4 regions of the Serratia sp. HNCC26DJ244 genome follow, and region 1 is predicted to be linked to each of the others. Evidence: predicted binding sites of a transcription regulator. Region 1 holds the regulator's gene; each other region holds the start of a gene.
The links. Region 1 encodes PurR, which represses purine synthesis genes. Its sites were predicted from a motif close to CANGCAAACGTTTGCNTG; they were not measured.
Positions count from the first base shown of each region.

Region 2: purT (formate-dependent phosphoribosylglycinamide formyltransferase) is a predicted target of PurR. The motif match lies at 2,925-2,942, and genes of this name have one in related genera.
Region 3: purM (phosphoribosylformylglycinamidine cyclo-ligase) is a predicted target of PurR. The motif match lies at 2,280-2,297, and genes of this name have one in related genera.
Region 4: serA (phosphoglycerate dehydrogenase) is a predicted target of PurR. The motif match lies at 3,456-3,473, and genes of this name have one in related genera.

Region 1 covers NZ_JBXUGO010000003.1:270,196-276,191, forward strand. Annotated here, with positions in the region: gene punC (purine nucleoside transporter PunC) at 1-733, opposite strand, end outside; gene punR (DNA-binding transcriptional activator PunR) at 863-1,807, shown strand; gene purR (HTH-type transcriptional repressor PurR) at 1,804-2,829, opposite strand; gene cydH (cytochrome bd-I oxidase subunit CydH) at 3,519-3,608, shown strand; gene sodB (superoxide dismutase [Fe]) at 3,759-4,337, opposite strand; gene AC2A06_RS04340 (C40 family peptidase) at 4,554-5,369, opposite strand; gene AC2A06_RS04345 (Grx4 family monothiol glutaredoxin) at 5,829-5,996, shown strand, end outside.
Region 2 covers NZ_JBXUGO010000003.1:45,092-51,087, forward strand. Annotated here, with positions in the region: gene pabB (aminodeoxychorismate synthase component 1) at 1-1,215, opposite strand, end outside; gene AC2A06_RS03275 (YoaH family protein) at 1,355-1,597, shown strand; gene purT (formate-dependent phosphoribosylglycinamide formyltransferase) at 1,690-2,868, opposite strand; gene dbpA (ATP-dependent RNA helicase DbpA) at 3,098-4,480, shown strand; gene AC2A06_RS03290 (S9 family peptidase) at 4,669-5,996, shown strand, end outside.
Region 3 covers NZ_JBXUGO010000004.1:18,120-24,115, reverse strand. Annotated here, with positions in the region: gene uraA (uracil permease) at 1-1,282, opposite strand, end outside; gene upp (uracil phosphoribosyltransferase) at 1,437-2,063, opposite strand; gene purM (phosphoribosylformylglycinamidine cyclo-ligase) at 2,381-3,418, shown strand; gene purN (phosphoribosylglycinamide formyltransferase) at 3,418-4,056, shown strand; gene speG (spermidine N1-acetyltransferase) at 4,181-4,717, shown strand; gene AC2A06_RS04505 (bactofilin family protein) at 5,149-5,712, shown strand; gene ppk1 (polyphosphate kinase 1) at 5,884-5,996, shown strand, end outside.
Region 4 covers NZ_JBXUGO010000021.1:60,867-66,862, reverse strand. Annotated here, with positions in the region: gene mscS (small-conductance mechanosensitive channel MscS) at 1-538, shown strand, start outside; gene argO (arginine exporter ArgO) at 825-1,430, shown strand; gene AC2A06_RS15510 (LysR family transcriptional regulator ArgP) at 1,502-2,395, opposite strand; gene rpiA (ribose-5-phosphate isomerase RpiA) at 2,580-3,236, shown strand; gene serA (phosphoglycerate dehydrogenase) at 3,604-4,842, shown strand; gene AC2A06_RS15495 (5-formyltetrahydrofolate cyclo-ligase) at 4,922-5,527, opposite strand; RNA gene ssrS (6S RNA) at 5,561-5,744, opposite strand; gene zapA (cell division protein ZapA) at 5,801-5,996, opposite strand, start outside.

The DNA of each region.
Region 1 (5,996 bases):
AGCTCAGGCCAATATCATTTGGGCTATACCCCATATCACCAAGGATAAATGGTGAGCCAGTCAGCCAAGCAAAAAAGCTGGCGGAACAGGCAGCAAAAATCATCACATTGCCGCTAAATCGCGGGGATTTTAAAATCTGATAGAAACTGCTGCCGGGTTGTTTGTCAGTAGAGGGTACCAATCGGCTGTGATCGTTAAGTAATAGGGTAGGAATAAGCAATAATAATGTGATGGCAAGTAATACAATAAAGATGGCACGCCAGCCCATATGATTAAGTAACCAGGCACCGCAGAGTGGTGCTAATGCGGGGGAGAGGGCGACCAGCGGCATGATAGCGGCAAAAACACGGTTGACCTTACCGTCGCGGTAGCGATCCACCACGATGGCTTGCCAGGTGACTGCAGCAGAACAGACCCCAATGGCTTGAAGAAAGCGCAGTGACCACAGTTGGACTGCGTTTTCCACCCATAACATACCCAGGCAACCGAAGGCGAATAGCACTAGGCCAACCAAGAGCACCGGTTTACGCCCCAGGCGATCTGACAAGGGCCCCCACAGCAGTTGAGCAAAGGCAAACCCGGCCAGGAAAATACTCAAACTGGCACTGATGGCCCCAGGGGAAATCTGCAACTCCTGTTGCATAGCACCAAATGCCGGCAGATACATGTCGGTAGCCAGGTACCCCAACATGCTGAGGCCAGCAAGATAAAACATAAATCCAAAATTTCGCATGGTATTTCTCGTTAAAATTATGTTACGCAGATTTTTTTAGCGGCGGCAAGTGTATACGGCTGGATCTCTAGTTGTGAAACGGTATTATTTGCAAGGTGCTATTAAAAAATTTGAAGGCAGAATATCACTATGTGGTCTGAATACTCGTTAGATGTCGTTGATGCGGTAGCACGTACCGGGAGTTTCAGCGCAGCAGCACAGGAATTACATCGTGTTCCTTCGGCGGTGAGCTATACCGTGCGGCAACTGGAACAATGGTTGGCGGTCCCTCTCTTTGTGCGCCATCACCGTAATGTGGAATTAACACCTGCGGGCTCACTGTTTATTAAAGAGGCGCGAGTTGTTATCAAAAAAATGCTTGATGCGCGTCGACAGTGCCAGCAGGTTGCTAATGGTTGGCGTGGTCAGTTAAGAATTGCAGTTGATTTGATTGTAAAGCCACAGCGTAGCCGCCAGCTATTACTGGATTTTTATCACCATTTTTCTGATATGGAGTTGGTGCTGCAGCCAGAGGTGTTTAATGGGGTATGGGATGCCTTGGTTGATGGCCGTGTGGATATGGCTATCGGTGCGACACGCGCTGTGCCCGTAGGGGGGGGCTATGCATTCCGTGATATGGGCTTTATCAATTGGCTTTGTGTGGTCAGCGCCAGTCATCCTTTGGCGGCGATGAAAGGCCCCCTCAGTGATGAGCAATTACGCGCTTACCCTTCGCTGGTGTTAGAGGATACATCACGGAATTTACCCAAACGGGTAACTTGGTCGCTGGATAACCAACGGCGCTTAATGGTGCCTGATTGGATTTCTGCGGTAGATTGCCTATGTAGTGGCTTGTGTGTGGGCATGGCGCCAGCCCACCGGGTATTACCGTTGGTACAAAGCGGAGAGTTGGTGGAGTTACAACTGCGTGAACCCTTTCCTCCGAGTGCTTGTTGCCTTACCTGGCAGCAAAAAGCGCAGTCACCCGCCATGTCTTGGTTACTCAACTATCTGGGTGACAGTGAAACGCTTAATCAGGAATGGCTGAGCGAGAACTCGCCGGAAAGTCTGCAGCTTCCCGGCGTGAGCGATTAACGACGGTAATCGATAAAAGGACCATCGGCGACGGAACGGCGTTCGATCAGGGTTGGGTGAATTTCGATTACTTTGGATTGTTCACGCTTGCTGGTAATGCGGTCCAGCAGGATGGTGAAGGCCATTTCACCCAAGCGTTCTTTGGGTTGATGGATAGTGGTCAGTGCCGGGGTAAAGTAGCGAGCATTACGCACATTGTCATACCCGATCACCGAAATATCTTGTGGTACGCGCAACCCCAGTTCATCAGCAGCACAGATGGCACCCATCGCCATAATATCACCGCCACAGAAAACGGCGGTTGGGTGTTGCTTTTGCGACAGGATCTGGTGCATGGCTTGGTAACCAGAGTCCGGCTCGAAATCACCTTGAACGATCCACTCTTCGCGGATGTCGATATGTGCTTCCTGTAGCGCTTTGAGGAATCCCTGATGACGTCCACCGCCGGTATTACGCGAAAGTTGGCCAGGAATCGCGCCGATATCCCGGTGCCCACGTTCGATAAGATAACGGCCAGCCAGGTAACCGCCAGCAAAAGCATTATCAATAATGGTATCAGTAAAATCCTTGCGTGCGCTGCCCCAATCCATGACCACCATAGGGATATTGCGGTAATCTTCCAGCATTTCCAGTAAAGGCTCTGGATATTCGGAGCACATTACCAGCAAGCCATCAACGCGTTTTTGCGCCAGCATCGACAGATAGGCTCGTTGCTTGTCCAAATCATTGTGTGAGTTGCATAAGATCAAGGTATAGCCTTGGCTATAGCAACTGTTTTCTACTGCCTCGATCACTTCGGCAAAGTAGGGGGACTCGCTGGAGGTCGCCAGCAAACCCACCGATTTGGTATGATTAACCTTCAGACTACGGGCCACTGCACTGGGCGAATAATGTAGCTCCTTAATTGCAGCCCAAACGGCTACCTTAGTCTCTTCGGCGACGAAACGCGTTTTATTAATAACGTGTGAAACGGTCGTTGTGGAAACGCCCGCGCGCTTGGCTACATCTTTAATCGTTGCCATGTAAAAAATGACTCCTAAACCTACATGTCCATTATGTAGGTATGATGTTAATCGTTTGCCTACCTGTCTAGATAACCGTACCTGATGTCGCTTCACGTTAAGCATCTGGCTTGTGGGCACGATGCGGAACGCTGACACGCCGTGAACCCATCCGTGGGGGCTCGTATCGCGCATCCATGCGCTCAACGCTCAGCTAACCTGCATCATACCCACCTGGAGGCATAGCTATTTAGATAAGCGAAAACTGAGTTTTTAGTACTGAATTCGTCAGTCGCTTAAACAGGAGGGCATTACACCGGTATGCGGTTATGAATGGGCGATTTTGTCGTATATTGCAGCAAAGTGGAAGAGCTAATCATGTATTTAACATCAAGTTTATTCGAGCCATAACGGATACGCCGTCATTTAGATTGTAATGGGGGCATAGACTACTGGGATAACAAGAGATAAGTCACGAACTGTGGGAAAAATGATTTGCTGTATTGGCTGCGTCGCTTATGCTTGAGTAACCACATACCTGAGTTTATTCCGGTTGCAATGAGTAGTCGCAATGAGCAGTAACAATAAGTAGTCATAACGGGGCAAATCAGTAAGCAGCCCCCCGGTTACTAAGGCAGCTACGTCACGACAGGGCAACCAGGAACCATACCACTTACAGTACGACGAAGATCATAGAGAGGGAGACGTTTATGGATACCAATTTGAAGATGTCATTGTTTACCACCTGCTGTGCATTGGTAATGATTGTGACGTTCGGCCTTATTGCCGCATTGAATTAGTTCATTCAGGTTGCTGGGCGGTCAGCCACAGCAATGTTAATGACGAGTACAATAAATTAAGGCGCGGAAAAATTCCGCGCCTTCTTTATTGGTAATAGCTTTATGAGTAACAGCTCTATAGGTCACTGTTCTCTGAGCAATTGCCTGCGATTAAGCCAGGTTTTCTGCTACAAATGCCCAGTTGACCAACGCCCAGAAGTTTTCCAGGTATTTAGGGCGTGCATTACGATAGTCGATATAATAAGCATGTTCCCAAACGTCAACCGTCAATAACGGCTTGTCAGCGCCAGTCAGTGGGGTTGCTGCATTGGAAGTACTGACGATTGCCAGTGAACCATCAGCTTTTTTCACCAGCCAGGTCCAGCCGGAGCCGAAGTTCTTTATTGCGGCATCGGTGAATTGATCTTTAAATGCAGCGAAAGAACCGAAAGATTTGTTGATGGCTTCAGCGACAGCACCCGTTGGCTCATTGCCGCCTTGTGGTGACAGGCAGTGCCAATAGAAGGTGTGGTTCCATACCTGTGCGGCGTTGTTGAAGATACCAGCGGTGGAAGTTTTGACGATCTCTTCCAGGGTTTTGTCTTCGAACTCGGTACCTTTCACTAAGTTATTCAGGTTAACCACATAGGTGTTATGGTGTTTACCATAGTGGTATTCCAGAGTTTCAGCGGAAATATGAGGCTCAAGCGCATTTTTTTCATACGGTAGTGCAGGTAATTGAAACGGCATTGCTTTCTCCTTTTTATATACAGAGTTCTCTCTCGTTAGCGCCAGTCAGAGCCGCGGAGAGAGGAAACACAGAATTGTTATAGATATTTCATAGTTGTTAATCTTATCAACTTTCCGAGTGAATAAAAGATCCAATGTGTACTAATTGAGTAACTAACTAAATAACAAGAGAAAAAAAGGAGAGGCTGAGTTTAACTACTCAGCCAGGTAGGTGGATTAGCGGATGTTTTTAGGTGTAACCACACGGCGGGCACCAATATAGTGGTTTTGCCAGTAGTCATTATTCAACTGAGTGATTTGGATCTCTTCACCCGTGCGTGGCGACTGGATAAACTTGCCGTTACCGATATAGACACCAACATGATCCGCAGTGCCGCGATTATTGATACGGAAAAACACCAGATCACCTGTTTCCAATTCACTACGTTTGACAGGGGCGGCATCACGTAAGTGGAACATTTCGTTAGCAGTCCGCGGCATTTTGATCTTGACGACGTCTTTGTAGGCGTAATAGATCAAACCACTGCAATCGAACCCTGTACCTGGTGATGAGCCTCCCCACTTATAAGGTTTACCCATTTGTCCCATCAGCTTACTGACGGCGGTTTGCTTGGCACGCTGAAAACGTTTTTTGTGCTCAGGGCTAAGTTTTAGTGTTTTTTCCTGTGTCAGCAATTTTGCCGTAGCCTTACCGGCTTCACGATGACGGCCATAACCCTTTGTTTTTCCTTTTTTGCTGGGGGTCACTTTAGTACCGGCGATTTTTCGGGTGCTAGTTTTTGACTTCAGGCTGCTGGTTTTATTGCTGGTCTTCACTGCAGAGGATGACGCTTTTACTGCTTTTGGTGGAGAGGCGAGCTTTGCTTTTTTGCTGGTTTTATCGGCTTTCTTTTTCTTACCAGCATTTGGCTGAGCTTGCTTAACGTGGTTTTTGCGTTGCTCAGCAGAAACATCAGCCCGCGGCGCAGCATGGGCAAGGTTAAAGAACAGTTGTGTGAATAGCAGCATTAAAAATGTTGTAATTAACCGCATGTCGATATTACCAACCTTGGCTCAAACAGAAAATGTATAAATAATGTACTGGCTAAATCCGAGTACAATAATCCCGAAGTTAACCATATAACGTGCTATTGATCTCATAAATAATGATTTATTTTGTGAGAAAACATTAATGACTTTTTATCAGGTCAAAAAATAGCACATTGAAAGATCAAATTGCGTGCAGCAGTAGCATTGAAAATTATTATTCATCAATCACAGATCGTCAAAAAATATTTACCATAGGGATAAGTCTCACCGCCTTGGCTTAACATTAGGGCGCGCATAAATGCTATTTAACCTTCATCGCACTGTGTCAAATCAATCAAATCACTTAAGTATAGGGCGGAGGAGGGAGCATACCCATGCAAAAGATAGTGTTTTCTTGGTCTGTTGCTACCGCTACAATATCCGTATGATGTATTTGTCGCCATGGTATAGCTTGAGGAAGCAATAATGAGCACGATTGAAAAAATTCAGCAGCAAATCTCCACTAATCCCATTCTATTGTATATGAAAGGCTCGCCGAAATTACCCAGTTGTGGTTTTTCTGCTCAGGCTGTGCAGGCACTCTCCGCTTGTGGTGAACGCTTTGCCTATGTGGATATTCTGCAAAACCCG
Region 2 (5,996 bases), 230 kb from region 1:
ACTGTCCATGGTGCCACAGAAACTAATATAGCCAATACTGCCACAATAGGCATTGCGGCGTTGTGGTTCCAGCTCTTCAATGATCTCCATGGCGCGCACTTTTGGCGCACCGGTGATAGACCCCCCTGGGAAGCAGGCGCGCAGTAACTCGCTGGCGGAAGTGGTCTCCGGTAAGGTGGCGGTGATGGTACTGACCAGATGGTGCACCGCTGGGAAGGGTTCTACCACGAACAGTTCAGGGACCCGTACCGTACCGGGTTGAGCTACGCGGCCGATATCATTACGCAGCAGATCAACGATCATCAGGTTTTCTGCCCGATCTTTGGCGGAGTTAGCCAACATTTGTCTCTGCTCCGCGTCCTGTGCGGCATCTGCCAGGCGTGGCAGGGTGCCTTTGATAGGGCGGGTCTGGATTTGCTGGTTGGCCAACCACAGAAAGCGTTCCGGTGACACGCTGAGCACTGCATTTTGCGGCAAACGCAGAAAAGCCGAGAAGGGCGCGCGGTTGCTAGCACTTAACTGGCAGAAAGCTTGCCACTCATCCCCTTGATAAGGGGCGGAAAAACGTTGCGTTAGATTGATCTGATAACAATCACCACTCAGCAGATAAGCCTGGATGCGGCGAAACTTTTCACCATATTGCTGACGCGTCATATTGGCTTGCCAATGCCCGGTCAAGGAGAACGGCTCGGTAGCGTAACCGGGCTGCTGACTGAGCCACTGCCAACGCTGTTCCACATCACCATAGCTGAGCAGGGTCAATTTTTGCTGATGATGATCGGCGATTAAGGCCCAGTCATAAATACCTACCGCCATATCTGGCAAGGTGATATCCGCCTGTGCCCGTTGTGGCAGTGTTTCGATACGTCGCCCCAAATCGTAACCGAATAGCCCTAAGGCTCCACCTTGAAACGGTAGCTCGCTATTCGCCGAGACAGTTATGCCCAGAGCATCGAGCTGCTGTTGCAGCAGTTTAAACGGGTCTTCTGGTGAGCAAATAGTGCCGTTTGGCTGCTGGATCTGGGTCACTGCACCCTGCGTGGTTAATGTCACCTGCGGGTCGGCCACCAAAATATCAAAACGGTTATGTGAGTGTTCGGCAAACCCGGAGTGAAGCAACATTGCCCATGGCTGTTGTGCTAATGGTGCAAACAGCGCTAGCAACGTTTCGCGGTGATAGGGCAACGATTTAAGATTAGGGGTGCTGACACTCATGGTATTCACTTTATCTGGCTAGTGGAAACGGTGTTATGGGTTAAGGTTGAGAACTAAATTCAGGCAAATGGCTGTTGGACTGCATCTTGTCTCAACTTGGGTATATAATCCATACCTATATTTTACTGGGGAGCAGCAGATGTTCGCAGGAATGCCATCTTTAAGTCACCAACAGCAGCAAGAAGCGGCTGAACGAATCCATGACCTAATGGAGCAAGGTATGAGCAGTGGCGAAGCCATTGCCATCGTGGCGCAAGAAATCCGCGAAGCCCATAAAGATGACCGGGTTACCCATATGTTTGATGATGAACCGGATCAGCCAACAGTCAGTGACTATCTTGAAGAAGATGATGATACTGGCGAGGAGCATGACGACGATTAAATGGTCGTGATTTAATGGCATTGGGGGCGGCATCCCGCCCCCAAATATCCCCGCATTATTCAAACCAAAGCACAGAGGATAGTGATCACCACTTACGGTAATACTTTGATTTCCGCCGCTGCCTGTTTCGCTAGGGCTATTGCTTGTTCAATCTCAGGTGCCGTGGCCAGTGCCACCCCCAGGCGACGTGTGCCGCTGATTTCCGGCTTACCGAATAATCGCACCTGGTTGTAACCGCTGAGTGCGCGATTCAAACCCGTGAAACGGACATTATTGCTATTAAGCTCCGGTAGAATTACGGCCGAAGCTGAAGGCCCGAACTGCCGGATGGTGTTAATCGGCAAGCCAAGGAAAGCACGGACGTGCAGTGCAAACTCTGAAAGATCCTGCGAAATAAGCGTGACCATGCCGGTATCATGTGGGCGAGGGGAAACCTCACTAAAAATCACCTCATCACCACAAACAAACAGCTCAACGCCAAACAGACCAAAGCCACCTAAGGCCCGCACGATATTCTCGGCGATGGCTTGGGCACGACTCAAGGCCAGTGGAGACATTTGCTGAGGTTGCCAAGATTCCCGGTAGTCCCCCTCTTCCTGACGGTGGCCAATGGGGGCGCAGAAGTAGATGCCATCAATGGCATTAATGGTCAACAAGGTGATTTCGAAATCAAAGGTGACCAGCCCTTCAACAATCACCCGCCCACCACCAGCGCGGCCGCCTTGTTGCGCATACTCCCAGGCTGCACTCAATTGTTGTTGATCACGAATCAGCGTTTGCCCTTTGCCGGATGAGCTCATCACGGGTTTGACGATGCAGGGGTAACCTATTTCCGACACCGCCTGCTGGAATTCCTCTTCATTACTGGCAAAACGGTAGCTGGAGGTTGGCAGGTTAAGGGTTTCGGCCGCCAGGCGACGGATACCTTCACGGTTCATGGTGAGGCGAGTGGCCTCGGCACAGGGCACCACGCGATGGCCAAGCTGTTCCAGTTCAACCAGCATATTGGTGGCGATAGCTTCAATTTCAGGCACGATATAATCGGGGCGCTCCTGCTCGATCACCGCTTTCAATGCTTCTCCATCCAGCATATTAATAACATGACTGCGGTGTGCCACATGCATTGCGGGTGCGTTGGGGTAACGATCAACCGCGATTACTTCCAATCCTAAACGTTGGCATTCAATGGCCACCTCTTTGCCTAACTCGCCAGAACCGAGCAACATTACACGGGTGGCCGCAGGGCGCAGGGCAGTTCCAATTGTTAACATAGTTTGGTACCTGGTTTTCTGTTGGGATTAATGGGAGTTGGAGCGCCGTCAGTATATACGAAAACGATTGCAAACCTGGTCTGAGCACATAACTGGCGATTTTGCACTGTCACGGAGAGATAACCCAGGGTATCAATCTGGAAATGACCTTAAATCTGTTATCATTAATACTCGAACCGCTGCTGACCATCACAGCGCCACTTTTTCACTGACTATAAGAGTTATTGCCGTGAGCACAGCTTCCTTTTCTTCCTTGCCATTACCCGCCGAACAGTTAGCCAACCTAAATGAACTGGGGTATGCCGAAATGACGCCGGTACAGGCCGCCGCCTTGCCCGCCATCCTGCAAGGGCAGGATGTGCGCGCCCAAGCCAAAACGGGCAGCGGTAAAACGGCTGCATTTGGTATTGGGGTGCTGGATAAAATCAATATTCCGCTGGTGGCGACGCAAGCGCTGATCTTATGCCCGACGCGTGAGTTGGCCGACCAGGTCAGTAAAGAGTTACGCCGCCTGGCCCGTTTTGCACAGAACATCAAAATATTGACCTTGTGCGGCGGCCAACCGCTGGGGCCTCAGTTGGATTCGTTGGTTCATGCGCCGCATATTGTGGTGGGTACACCGGGGCGGGTGCAGGAGCATTTGCGCAAGAAAACCCTGATACTGGATGCCATGCAGGTACTGGTGTTGGATGAAGCGGACCGCATGCTGGATATGGGGTTTGCCGACGAAATTGATCAAGTGATCAGCTACACCCCAGCGTCACGGCAAACACTGCTGTTTTCTGCCACTTACCCGTTAGGCATTGAGCGAATCAGTGCCCGGGTGCAACGCACGCCATTCGACGTAGTGGTGGACGAGAGCGAGGAACTCACCAGCATTGAGCAACGTTTTTACGAAACCACCCGTGACCAACGGCTGGCACACTTGGTTGCGGTAATCCGCCACTATCAACCCGCCTCTTGCGTGGTGTTCTGCAATACCAAACGGGATTGCCAGAGCGTCTACGAGGCGCTTGATGCCTATAATATCAATGCATTGGCACTGCATGGTGACTTGGAGCAGCGCGACAGAGACCAAGTGTTGGTGCGTTTTGCCAACCGCAGTTGCCGGGTATTGGTAGCGACGGATGTGGCTGCCCGTGGTCTGGATATAAAAGAACTGGAACTGGTGGTTAACTACGAACTGTCATTTGACCCCGAGGTGCATGTTCACCGTATTGGCCGTACTGGCCGGGCAGGCTTAAGTGGCCAGGCGATTAGCCTGTGTACCCCGCAGGAAATGGTGCGAGTGCATGCCCTTGAGGAGTTTTTGTCCATGGCGGTCACCTGGGGCCAGGTGTCAGAGTTAAAGGGTGCCGCTGACGCTGCCCTTGAAGCGGAAATGGTCACCTTGTGTATTGATGGTGGGCGCAAAGCGAAGATCCGCCCGGGTGATATTCTTGGCGCGTTAACTGGGGATGCCGGTTTAACTGCCGCAGAAGTGGGCAAGATTGACCTGTTCCCGGTGCACGCTTATGTGGCCATCCGCAAGGCCAGTGCCCGCAAAGCGTTACAACAACTGCAGCAGGGGAAAATCAAAGGTAAAAGCTGCAAAGTACGGTTGTTGAAATAAAAGTGCGGTTGTTGAAATAGGCGCCGGGTTGGCATGATAAGCGCTATATACACAAGTACAATCAAGTTACAGGTAGGCGGCAATCGAATGAATCCCTAGGAGCATAGATAACTATGTGACTAGGGTGAATGAGAGCAGCCAACAACGCTGTAGCTTGATTGGCGAAGAGTATGCGGGATGATTAAACCATGATAACACCACCAAAAGCACAAAAACGGCCTTACCCCATTACGGTCCATGGCGACACCCGCGTGGATAATTATTACTGGTTACGTGACGACCAACGGGAAGATGCTGAGGTTTTGGACTATCTGCAGGCTGAAAACGCCTATACCGCCGCACAGCTAAAACCGCAGCAAGCCCTGCGTGAAACGCTGTACCAAGAAATGGTGGCGCGAATTCCGCAGCAGGAACACTCCGTACCCTACGTAAAACGCGGTTTCCGCTACCAGACCCGCTATGAGCCTGGCAATGAATATGCGGTTTATCTGCGTCAGCCAGAGGCCACTAGCGAGCACTGGGAGACCTTGTTAGACGGCAACCAGCGGGCGGTAGGCCACGAGTTTTATACCCTGGGTGGCTTGGAAGTCAGCCCGGACAATCAACGCCTGGCGGTGGCGGAGGATTTTTTATCACGGCGACAATACGACATCCGCTTTAAACTGCTGAGTAACGCTAGCTGGGCAGAAGAGGTGTTAGCGAATACCGCAGGCAATTTTGAGTGGGCCAATGATTCAACCAGCGTGTTTTATGTGCGTAACCATGGGCAAACACTGCGCTCTTATCAGGTCTATCGCCATATTATCGGCACGGATCCGCAGCAAGATGTTCTGGTCTATGAAGAGTTGGACGATACCTTCGACGTCAGCCTAGGGAAAACCACCTCTGAACGTTATATCCTGATCTACATCAACAGCACCACCACCTCAGAAGTTTTGTTGCTGGATGCCGATTGCGCCGACGCGCCGCCGCAGATGTTTGTCGCTCGCCGTAAAGATCATGAATATGCCGTTGATCATTACCACCACCATTTTTATATTCGCTCCAATAAACAGGGCAAAAATTTTGGCCTTTACCAGAGCGATGTCACTGCAGAACAGGCCTGGCAAACGCTGATTGCCCCGCGTGTTGAAGTGATGCTTGAAGGGTTCAGTCTATTCCGCGACTGGCTGGTGGTGGAGGAACGTACGGCGGGGTTAACGCAGTTGCGGCAAATCCATTGGCACAGTGGTGAAGATAAACCCATCACCTTTGACGATCCCGCTTACATGACCTGGTTAGAGTACAACCCCGATCCTGAAACAGCGCTGCTACGTTATGGTTATTCCTCTATGACCACACCCACCACCATTTATCAGTTGGACTTGGATAGTGGTCAGCGGCAGCAGTTAAAACAGCAGGAAGTGAAAAATTTCACCGCGCAAGATTACCGCAGTGAGCGACTGTGGGTGACGGTGCGTGATGGGGTAGCCGTACCGGTATCATTGGTTTACCGTGCTGATCGTTTTACCCATGG
Region 3 (5,996 bases), on a different contig from region 1:
AAGGGACTGGGACTTCCAGCACATCAATCACGTCTTCATCTTTGCGATACAGGCTGATCAGTTTGAATAACAGGCTTAGGCCAACCCCCACCACCGTCGCCAGTGCCATCCCTTTCAATTCTGCCGCACCAATATGCACCTTGGCACCACTGACACCAATAATCAGGATCACCGAAGTCAGGATCAGGTTTTTCGCCTTGTTGTAGTCCACTTTGGATTCAATCAATACGCGAATACCGGAAGCGGCAATCACCCCGTAAAGTAACAGAGAAACACCGCCCATCACCGGTACTGGAATTGCCTGAATCGCCGCTGCCAATTTACCGATGCACGAAAGCAGAATGGCTAAAATTGCCGCACCACCGATAACCCAGGTGCTGTACACCTTGGTGATGGCCATGACGCCAATATTTTCCCCGTAGGTGGTGTTCGGTGTTGAACCGAAGAAACCGGAGAACACGGTTGAAATCCCATTGGCAAACATCGAACGGTGTAAGCCCGGGTCACGCATCAAATCTTTTTTAACGATGTTCGCCGTCACCACCAGATGACCAACGTGCTCAGCAATCACCACCAGCGCCGCAGGCAGAATGGTAAAGATGGCAAACCACTCAAAACGTGGAGTATAAAAAGTGGGCAGAGCAAACCAGGGAGCTTCACGAATAGGGGTTAAATCGACCACACCCATAAAGAACGACAATGCGTACCCTACCAACACTCCAATCAAGATGGGGATAATCGCCAGAAACCCACGGAACAGCACTGAACCTAACACCGTCACACCCAAGGTTACCACCGAGATAATGATAGTGGTGCTATTCGCGGGGCTACCTTCCGTTGGCAATAACCCGGCCATATTGGCTGCTACACCGGCCAATTCCAAACCGATAACCGCAACAATCGCCCCCATTGCTGCTGGCGGGAACATCACATCCAGCCAGCCGGTGCCGGCCTTTTTCACAATCAAGGCCACCAGGCAAAAGAGTAGACCACACATGATAAAGCCACCCAGGGCCACTTCATATCCCAAGGGTAATAACAGCATGACCGGGGAGATAAAAGCAAAGCTGGAGCCCAGATAAGCGGGAATTTTGCCCTTACAGATAAACAGATACAACAGCGTGCCGAGGCCATTAAACAGCAGTACGGTAGCTGGGTTAATATTGAACATGATCGGCACCACCACGGTGGCACCAAACATCGCAAACAAATGTTGGAAACTCAGTGGGATGGTCTGTAACAGCGGTGGACGTTCATTAACGCCAATGGCGCGACGGGTCATGGGGTGGCTTTCCTCTGTGTTAAGTCAATAGTTTCAATCTAGTAGCTACTTTATCTCTGCTCTGCTCATTGCTCGCCGACGTGTTAACAGCAACAACGTTGACGCCTGAAAGACAAGGAGCATTAAAAAGCCGACTCTCTGGTCGGCTGATCATTTATTTGGTACCGAATATCTTGTCGCCTGCATCCCCCAAGCCGGGCACGATATACCCCTTCTCGTTCAGACACTGGTCAATAGAAGCGGTATACACTTCAACATCTGGGTGGGCTTTTTCCAACGCCGCCAATCCTTCAGGGGCCGCCACCAGCACCAATACCTTGATGCTGCTACAACCGGCTTTTTTCAGCAGGTCGATGGTTGCAATCATCGAGCCGCCGGTAGCCAGCATTGGGTCGACCACCAAGGCCATACGCTCGGCGATATTAGAAACCAGCTTTTGAAAATAAGGCACTGGCTCCAGGGTTTCTTCGTCACGATAAACCCCTACCACGCTAATACGCGCGCTTGGCACATGTTCTAATACCCCTTCCATCATGCCAAGACCGGCACGCAAAATGGGTACGACGGTAATTTTTTTCCCTTTGATTCGTTCCACTTCTACTGACCCGCACCAACCTTCGATGGTGACGGTTTCTGTCGCCAGATCGGCCGTCGCCTCATAGGTCAGTAAACTACCCACTTCAGAAGCCAACTCACGAAAACGTTTGGTGCTGATATCATGTTCACGCATCAGTCCGAGCTTGTGTTTAACTAGCGGGTGTTTCACCTCAACGATCTTCATTGTTCTTCTCCTATTAAGGCGGTTTAAGGCGGTGCGGCCAAAAAAATCGCCGGATTATACCGCCTTTTCCTGAGCACGCCACTACCCAGAGCCCGATCAAGATCAATAAAAGCGTAATAATCACCATAGGCTCTGGGTAAGGCAAATGATCACCGGTGAGCTATCAGTTCAAATGATAAGTTATAGACGAAAATCCCAGTGTGTGTCACAAAGCCTCTCGCAAACGTTTGCTTACGCTGTTAGAATTGGCGCGCCTTGTTCCGGAATCAACACCGGCAGCACCATTTCAAACCGCAAACCGTCGTGGGGATCGCGCAGTGACCGATAAAACCTCTCTCAGCTATAAAGACGCAGGTGTCGATATTGATGCAGGTAATGCATTGGTGGACCGCATCAAAGGTGTAGTAAAACAGACCCGTCGCCCAGAGGTCATGGGTGGCTTAGGGGGGTTTGGTGCCCTATGCGCATTACCACAAAAATATCGTGAGCCGATACTGGTTTCCGGCACCGATGGTGTTGGCACCAAACTGCGCCTGGCTATGGATCTTAAACGCCATGACACCATTGGTATCGACCTGGTAGCGATGTGTGTTAACGATCTGGTGGTTCAGGGGGCAGAACCCCTCTTCTTCCTTGATTACTATGCCACCGGCAAATTGGATGTCGATACCGCTGCCAGTGTGATCAGCGGCATTGCCGAAGGCTGTAAACAATCGGGTTGCGCGCTGGTAGGCGGCGAAACCGCCGAAATGCCAGGTATGTACCACGGTGAGGATTACGATGTCGCCGGTTTTTGCGTGGGTGTGGTCGAGAAATCAGCGATCATCGACGGCAGTAAGGTACAGTCAGGGGATGTTTTGATCGCGCTAGGCGCTTCAGGCCCGCACTCCAATGGTTACTCGCTGGTACGCAAAATTCTGGAAGTCAGTCAGACCGACCCCTCCACCACGTTACTGGCTGGCCAACCCCTAGCTGACCACCTACTCGCCCCAACCCGGATTTACGTAAAATCGGTCCTGGCGTTGATTGAGCAGGTCGATGTGCATGCCATCGCTCACTTAACCGGTGGCGGCTTCTGGGAAAATATTCCACGGGTGTTACCCGCTGGTGTGCAAGCAGTGATTGATGAATCGAGTTGGCAATGGCCCGCTATCTTCAGTTGGTTACAGCAAACCGGTAATGTCAGCCACCATGAAATGTACCGTACCTTTAACTGTGGTGTGGGTATGGTGATTGCATTGCCAGCAGAATCAGCAGAAAAAGCGCTCGCTTTACTCACCGCCGCAGGTGAAAAAGCCTGGACAATCGGTAAACTGATGGCCTCTTCTGACCAACAACAAGTGGTTATTCAGTAATGAAAAAGATTGTGGTGTTGATTTCAGGCCAAGGAAGTAACCTCCAGGCACTGATCGATGCCTGCCAACAGGGCCGGATCACCGCCAATATTGTGGCGGTGATCAGCAACGTTCCCCAAGCCTATGGCCTGCAACGGGCCAAAGAAGCGGGTATTGCCACTGATGTGCTCGAGGCCAAAAACTTTGTTGACCGTGAAGCCTTTGATAGTGCACTGCAACAAACCATCGACCAATATCAACCGGATCTCATCGTGTTGGCGGGTTATATGCGCATCCTCAGTAACCCCTTGGTGCAACATTATGCTGGGCGTATGTTAAACATCCACCCTTCCCTGCTGCCCAAATACCCCGGGTTACATACTCACCGCCAGGCTATTGATAACGGTGATAATGAACACGGCACCTCGGTACACTTTGTCACTGAGCAACTCGATGGTGGCCCGGTGATCCTGCAAGCTAAAGTGCCGATCTTCCCCGGTGATGCGGAAGATGAGGTGATTGAGCGGGTGCAGGCTCAGGAACATACCCTCTATCCGCTGGTGGTGAACTGGTTTATCGAAGGGCGACTGGAGATGCGTGATAACGCCGCCTGGCTGGATGGGCAACGTTTATCCGCGCAAGGATACGCAGCAGACTAATATCTACCCTTGAAATAACGCTGACGAGATGGCCTGGATACGCACTATCCAGGCTCTATATTTTTAATCAGGCTCAGGCGTTATACCTTATACTCTCCACAGATGAAAACTGTGAGGAGAAAATATGCCGAGCGCCACCAACGTTAAACTGCGTCCATTAGAACGAGACGATTTGGTCTTTGTTCATCAGATGGATAACAACGCCAGTGTGATGCGTTACTGGTTCGAAGAACCCTATGAAGCCTTTGTCGAGCTTGCCGATCTCTACGATAAACATATTCACGACCAAAGTGAGCGGCGTTTTATCATCGAGCATCAAGGCGCCAAGGTTGGCGTGGTAGAGCTGGTGGAGATCGACCATATCCATCGTCGTGCGGAATTTCAGATAATTATCGACCCCGCCCATCAAGGTCAAGGCTATGCCAGCACCGCTGCCAAACTGGCGATGGATTACGGTTTCTCGGTACTTAACCTCTATAAATTGTATCTGATCGTCGACAAAGAGAATCCCAAAGCGATCCATATCTACCGTAAACTGGGTTTTGAAGTTGAGGGGGAGCTGATTGACGAGTTCTTTGTTAATGGTGAATACCGGACGGTGTTGCGTATGTGCATATTCCAGCCCCAATATCTGGCGATGTTCAAAAAGCCACAAGCATAATGGCAATAAATTGGGGGGGACTCACCTCCCCGATAACAGATGAATAAATCAGCTAAACAAAGGGTTCTGCCAGCATCCATAAAAAATGAATATGGCAAGTCTCTACCAGATAACTTGAACCACAATTGAAGTATTGAGTATTATCCCCCACACCAAAGCGGATAACGCTCACAGGAACAGTGATCTTACTGTGGGCAGGTTGTGCCGGACACACCACGCTCCGTTGCAAAATGAACGTTAACTGACCTAAAAATATGCGTAATTACAACTTGTTATGGTGTATCTGGGCATTATGGGTTCTATTTATCATACTCTGGCTAACAGGGTTCAGCCTTGCAGGTGTCTACTTTAAACGTGGGCTACTGACCGTTTTGATATTAGCGTCATTAGCGACACTGGTTTTTATCTGCAAAATAACAAAGGTGAATAAAATGCTGTCATTCAACAAACAAAAAAAAACCAACAACGAACCAACCCCCGATGAGCTGCCCGAACAGCCTTCACCGCCCACTGAATCAGCCGTAATGGCCGACGCCATCGATGCCATCAAGCCTGTCCGGGCTAAAAAAGATACCTTTATCTCCACAGGTACCCAGTTTACCGGCATGTTCGAAGCGGAGGGGAGTATCATCGTTGAAGGGAGAATCGAGGGTAATATTACCTGTACACAAAGCGTTCGTATTGAACACAGTGGTCAAGTGAAAGGTGAGGTCCGTGCCCAGCAGATCATGATCAATGGGTCAGTCGAAGGGCGTTGCTATGCGGACTCACTGTCAATTCTGACCAAAGGGAGTATGCAGGGTGATATTTATGCCGATGAAATTTCTATTGAGAAAGGCGGCTTGTTTATTGGTCAATCTCATCTGATGCAAAAAACGCCGCCGCAGATACAACCAGGGAAAGAAAAGGCCGCTCCGCTGAAAATAGGCAGCAACTCGGCCAAGTCAGAAAAGGATGAACAGGCCAACATATTCGACCAGGTCAGTAAAACCTAAGCCCCCTTGGTCAGTAATCTCTCCTTTATTCTCGCGAAAGATTACTGACACGACATAACGGCGGGGGCAACCCCGCAGATAAGTTGGACATTCCTGTCAATCTCTCGCGATAATAGCGTAGGAGACAAAGCGGTATCGCAGATCCTTTTCTAACATTGAACTGGAGTGACCATGAGTCAGGAAAAGCTCTACATCGATAAAGAATTAAGCTGGTTATCCTTTAATGAACGCGTATTACAGGAAGCGGCAGATAAGAGCAATCCCTTGATTGAGCGTATGCGCTT
Region 4 (5,996 bases), on a different contig from region 1:
GACCTCGGTGATTGCGGTGTTAGGCGCCGCGGGTCTGGCTGTGGGTTTGGCATTGCAAGGCTCCCTTTCCAACTTTGCCGCAGGTGTGTTGCTGGTGGCTTTCCGCCCAATGCGGGCAGGTGAGTTTGTTGATCTTGGTGGGGTCGCTGGTACGGTAGATGAGGTACATATTTTTTCCACCACGTTGCGTACTGGCGACAATAAAATGATTGTGATACCGAACGGTAAAATCATTGCTGGCAATATTATCAACTTTTCCCGCGAGCAAGAGCGCCGCGTGGATATTATGGTGAGTGTGGCTTATCACGCTAATATCGACCTGGTGAAACAAGTGCTGGGGGAGGTGATCGCTGCCGATAAACGTATTATGCATGATAAAGGCGTCACCGTGCGCTTGAATGAAATAGCCCCAGCGGCACTCAATTTTGTTACCCGTAGTTGGACCAGTAGCGCTGAGTATTGGGATGTCTACCATGATTTGATAGAAAACTTTAAACGTCAGCTAGATGCTCACCATATTGGTGTAACCATGCCTTAAATGGGGGGCATTTACAGCAGGTGAGCCAAGCAGGTGAGCCAAGCAGGTGAACAATAGCTAGAAATGCTGTTGTTGATACTGAGCGTCATTAGGGGGCGTTTATTCGCTCCCCTCACTGATGAGCAAGGCTGGGGATTGATTCGTTTGCTGCGTTACTTGGTCACAGAGCGAGTATTAGCAATATTGATGGCTGATTAGAATTATCTATTTCTCCTAATGATTTTCTCTTCGTATGATGAGCGTATTGAACCACACAGACGCTATTTTTTATCTCCAGTAGGAATCTATGTTAACCACTTATTTGCAGGGACTTATGCTGAGTGCCGCGATGATCTTGCCGCTGGGTCCACAAAATGTTTTTGTGATGAATCAGGGGATCCGCCGCCAGTATCATCTGATGATTGCCTCGTTATGTGCATTGAGTGACATTGCCTTAATCTGTGCGGGTATTTTCGGTGGTAGCGCGTTGCTAAGCCGCTCGCCAATGCTGTTAACCGTGGTGACCTGGGGTGGGGTGGCTTTCCTGTTGTGGTATGGCTGGGGGGCCTTCCGTGCGGCTTTCAGCCAGCACCTTGAACAGGTCGCCGCGCTAGAGATGCAACAGAGCCGCTGGCGTATTCTGGTCACGATGCTGGCAGTCACCTGGTTGAACCCCCATGTTTACCTCGATACCTTTGTGGTCCTCGGTAGTTTGGGGGGGCAACTGATGGAGGAGATGCGTTTATGGTTTGCCTTGGGGGCAGCCAGCGCTTCCATTCTCTGGTTCTTTGCTTTAGCCCTGCTAGCTGCGTGGTTGGCCCCCTGGTTGCAGACTCAAATGGCACAGCGTGTTATCAACCTGCTGGTGGGGGGGGTGATGTGGGGGATTGCTCTGCAACTGGCTTGGTATTGACCTCATGTACCCGTTGTCATTCAGGTGGTACGCCACCAGGGTTTGAATGGCAACGGATAGAGTAATGCCACTTAATCTTGCCTTAACACCTTATGCCCGTGGGACAGGATGGCATCGGTGACCTTACGCATCATACGGCTCTCTGGCGCAAACCGGTGCCAGAACAGCATCCGGCGTTGGAACAGGCCGGGTGTTAGATCGATTAATTCCCCATCTGCCAGCTCTCGCTCTATTTGCAGATGCGGGATCATACAGCAAGTGGTGCCTTGCCGTGCCAACTGCACAAAGGCCTCTGACGAGTTAACAATATGGCAAGGAACACTACCCGGTGAAAGGTCAAAATTTTGCTGGAGAAATGCTTGATGCATATCGTCGAGATGGTCGAAGGCCACCGCAGGGGCTTTTAACAGTGCAGTGCGGGTAACACCTTGAGGAAAGTAGCGCTCGGCAAACGGTTTTGATGCGACAAACAGGTAGTCAAGGGCACCCAGTCTGTCCACCAGGCAGCTTGGCAGCGGTTGTGGCTGGATACTGACCGCACCAACCACCTCTCCGCGCCGCAGGCGCTCCTGGGTTCGAGTTTCATCTTCAACCTGCAGGTTGAGGCGGATAGGGGAATCAGCCAGCACCGGTTTTAATGCCGGTAACAACCAGGTTGCCAGGCTGTCGGCGTTAACTGCCAACGACAGCAGTAACGGTGTATCAATACCGTTATCATTACCCAGCCACTCTTCTTCCAGCAATTCCACCTGGTGTAGCAAAGCCAGTAACTTCTGACCCTGCTCAGTAGGGCGAGGCGGCACAGTACGCACCAACAAAGGTTGACCGAACAGGTTTTCCAACTGTTTGATACGTTGGGATACTGCCGATTGGGTGATACACAGTTTTTGTGCCGCACGCTCAAAGCCGCGTTCACGGATCACCGCGTCCAGCGCTTGTAATGTCCTATAGTCTGGGCGTTTCATCGGAGAAATATCCCTTAAAATAAATTGAGTGAAAACGTTCAATACGCTTGTTGTTGGCAACCAGAACCAACTTATGCATCGACAAATGTGCGGTAGCTTAAATAAGTCTCTTTTAGCCTAAGATGTAGATGAAGATTTACCTTATAATACGTATTCGTTTTCGTACATAGGCAATGAACAGATTATGACTCAGGATGAACTCAAAAAAGCGGTAGGTTGGGCTGCATTGGAGTACGTGAAACCAGGCACTATTGTGGGTGTCGGCACGGGTTCTACCGCAGCGCACTTTATTGATGCTCTTGGAACCATCAAACATCAAATCGAAGGGGCGGTATCCAGTTCAGATGATTCCACAGCCAAACTCAAGAGCCTGGGGATCACTGTTTATGATAGTAACGAAGTGGATTCGTTGGATATCTATGTTGATGGTGCGGATGAGATCAACCGTCATATGCAAATGATCAAAGGTGGGGGCGCCGCGCTGACCCGTGAGAAGGTCATTGCTGCCATGGCTCGCCAATTTATCTGCATTGTCGATGCCAGCAAACAGGTGGATGTTCTGGGGAAATTCCCATTACCTGTGGAAGTGATCCCCATGGCGCGTTCTTATGTAGCGCGTGAATTGGTCAAGCTGGGGGGGCTGCCTGAATATCGTCAGCACGTGGTGACCGATAATGGCAACGTGATCCTTGATGTATACAATTTGAATATTCTTGATGCGGTTGCCTTGGAAAATAAGATCAATGGCATCGCCGGTGTAGTGACCGTGGGTTTGTTTGCCAACCGTGGCGCAGATATTGCGTTGGTGGGAACCGCGGATGGTGTGAAGGTCGTCAAGTAAGAGACTCTCGGCGGCGCAGTTGGTTTACTGCGCCTGCTGATACCTGTCAGCCATTCAGGCTGCATCATTTTGCTATTAAATGATATTTTCTTAAATTCAGTTTTTTTGGTGATATATATCACATTCTAATAAGAAGCATTGTCGGGCTTCTGTCTAATGACTTCCTGATGGCATTTTCCACCAGAAACGAAAGCGATGACTGTACCTTGTGTAGGGCAGCAGGCAATCGTTTGGTCTTGCCCGACGTGTAATTTTTGTTATGTTGGTAGGCGTGCTGTTGGTTTCAAGCTGGAGACTGCCAGTCTGAATGGCGATGGATAGTGTTCCACAACAGCCACTTCTGAGGTCTGAACATAGGGTCGGGTAAATGGCAAAAGTATCATTGGAGAAAGACAAGATTAAGTTCTTGTTGGTTGAAGGGGTTCATCAAAGCACCGTAGATAACCTGCGTGCCGCTGGATATACCAATATTGAATACCACAAAGGTGCGTTAGACACTGAATCGCTTAAGGCATCGATCCGTGATGCGCACTTTATCGGTCTTCGTTCGCGCACTGAGTTGTCGGAAGAGGTGTTTGCTGCCGCAGAAAAACTGGTGGCCGTGGGTTGTTTCTGTATTGGTACCAATCAGGTTGATTTGAAAGCGGCCACCAAGCGTGGCATTCCGGTATTTAACGCACCGTTCTCCAATACGCGATCCGTGGCAGAAATGGTACTGGGGGAACTGTTGCTGATGCTGCGTGGTATCCCCAGCGCCAACGCCAAGGCCCACCGTGGTCAGTGGCAAAAACTGGCTGTTGGCTCCTATGAAGCACGTGGCAAGAAACTGGGTATCATCGGTTATGGTCATATCGGCACTCAGCTCGGCATACTGGCCGAAGGGCTGGGGATGCACGTGTTCTTTTACGACATCGAAAACAAGCTGCCATTAGGTAATGCTCATCAAGTCCGTCATCTGTCCGATTTGTTAAATATGAGCGATGTGGTGACACTGCATGTGCCAGAAACACCGTCCACCAAGAATATGATCGGTGAACAAGAGTTGGCATTGATGAAGCCAGGGGCGATTCTGATTAATGCCTCACGAGGGACAGTGGTAGATATTCCTGCGCTATGTCAGGCTTTGTCTAGCAATCATCTGGCGGGCGCGGCGATTGACGTGTTCCCGGAGGAGCCAGCCACCAATAGCGATCCTTTTGAATCACCATTGTGCCAATTTGACAATGTGCTGTTGACGCCACATATCGGTGGTTCAACCCAGGAAGCACAAGAGAATATCGGTGATGAAGTGGCGGGCAAGCTGGCGAAGTACTCTGATAACGGTTCTACCTTGTCAGCGGTCAACTTCCCGGAGGTTTCGCTACCTTCCCATGCACCAAGCTCCAGCCGTTTGCTGCATATCCATGAGAATCGCCCAGGGATCCTGACGCAGATTAACCAGATCTTCGCTGAAGAAGGGGTAAACATTGCCGCTCAGTATCTACAAACCAGCGCAGAGATCGGTTATGTGGTGATCGATATCGAAGCCACCACTGAGGATGCGGCGGTGGCCTTGCAGCGGATGAAAGCGATTGAAGGCACGATTCGCGCCCGTCTGTTGTTGTAGTTGGAATTAGTTATAACGAAAGATTAGTTGTAACAGGTTATCAGCGTAAACCATAAGGCCGGAGTGATCCGGCTTTTTGTTATCCAATGTGCCATGCCCAGCACTTGGTGGGGGTAATAATCTCCGGTAGCGCAATATCCCATGATTCCACGGGTAAGGCGCTAACCTGCTGGCAATCATGTGCCAGCCCGATAGGGTAAGGGCCACCACGTTGCCAATGCTGCAGGGTCCGATCGTAAAATCCGCCCCCCATCCCCAAACGCCCCCCTTGTGAGTCAAAGGCCACCAGTGGCGTTAAAACCACGGCTAACTGTGATAATGGCAACACATTACGTACATCCAGCGCCGGTTCCAAAATATGGAAGCGATTTTCAACCAGCACGGTTTGCTCGGTGTAATGCAGGAACAGCAGATTGCCAGGGCTGAATGGATGCAATACCGGCAGATAAACCTGCTTGCCCAGTTGCCATAACTGCTTAATCAGCGGGCCAGTATCCAACTCCCCATCAAACGAGAGATACAGAGCAAGATGTTGCGCGGCTTGAATACGCGGATGTTCGGTGACACGAGTCACCAGTTGATTGGCATCACTTTGTTGCTGTTGGGGGGATAGCGTGCGCCGCCGTTGGCGGATTTCATGACGAATGGCTTGCCGTTGCTGAGTAAATTGTGCTTGGAGTGCCATAGTACCAGACCGGCAAAAAATAGATGAAGGTGAAGGATCTCCGAGATGCCGCCGCAGGCTGTAACCCTTGAACCCATGGTTCAAGGTGAACGCACCGTCGCAACCTTCAGGCTCCTCGGACGAACCGAGTATGCACACCGATCACAGAGCAATACATTCTATTGGTACTAAATATCGGCTCAGGGGACTGGCCCGCTGGCAAACATCTCAGAGAAATCTGTTAACTCATTGCCGAAGCCTTCAACTTCCACAATGATATTTATTCAACGCTATTTATTCGAACTGCGCACCCTGATGTTCAGTGATGCGACCTTGCTCAAGCAGTGCCTGTTCAATGGTCTGTTGCAGCATACGAATTCTTTGTTCCATATTGTTCGCATAATCACGAGTTTTCAAGCGTTCTTGTGTAAGTTCGTGACAAACATTCAATGCTGCGATAAAAACGAGTTGTTCTGTATTTGTGACTCTA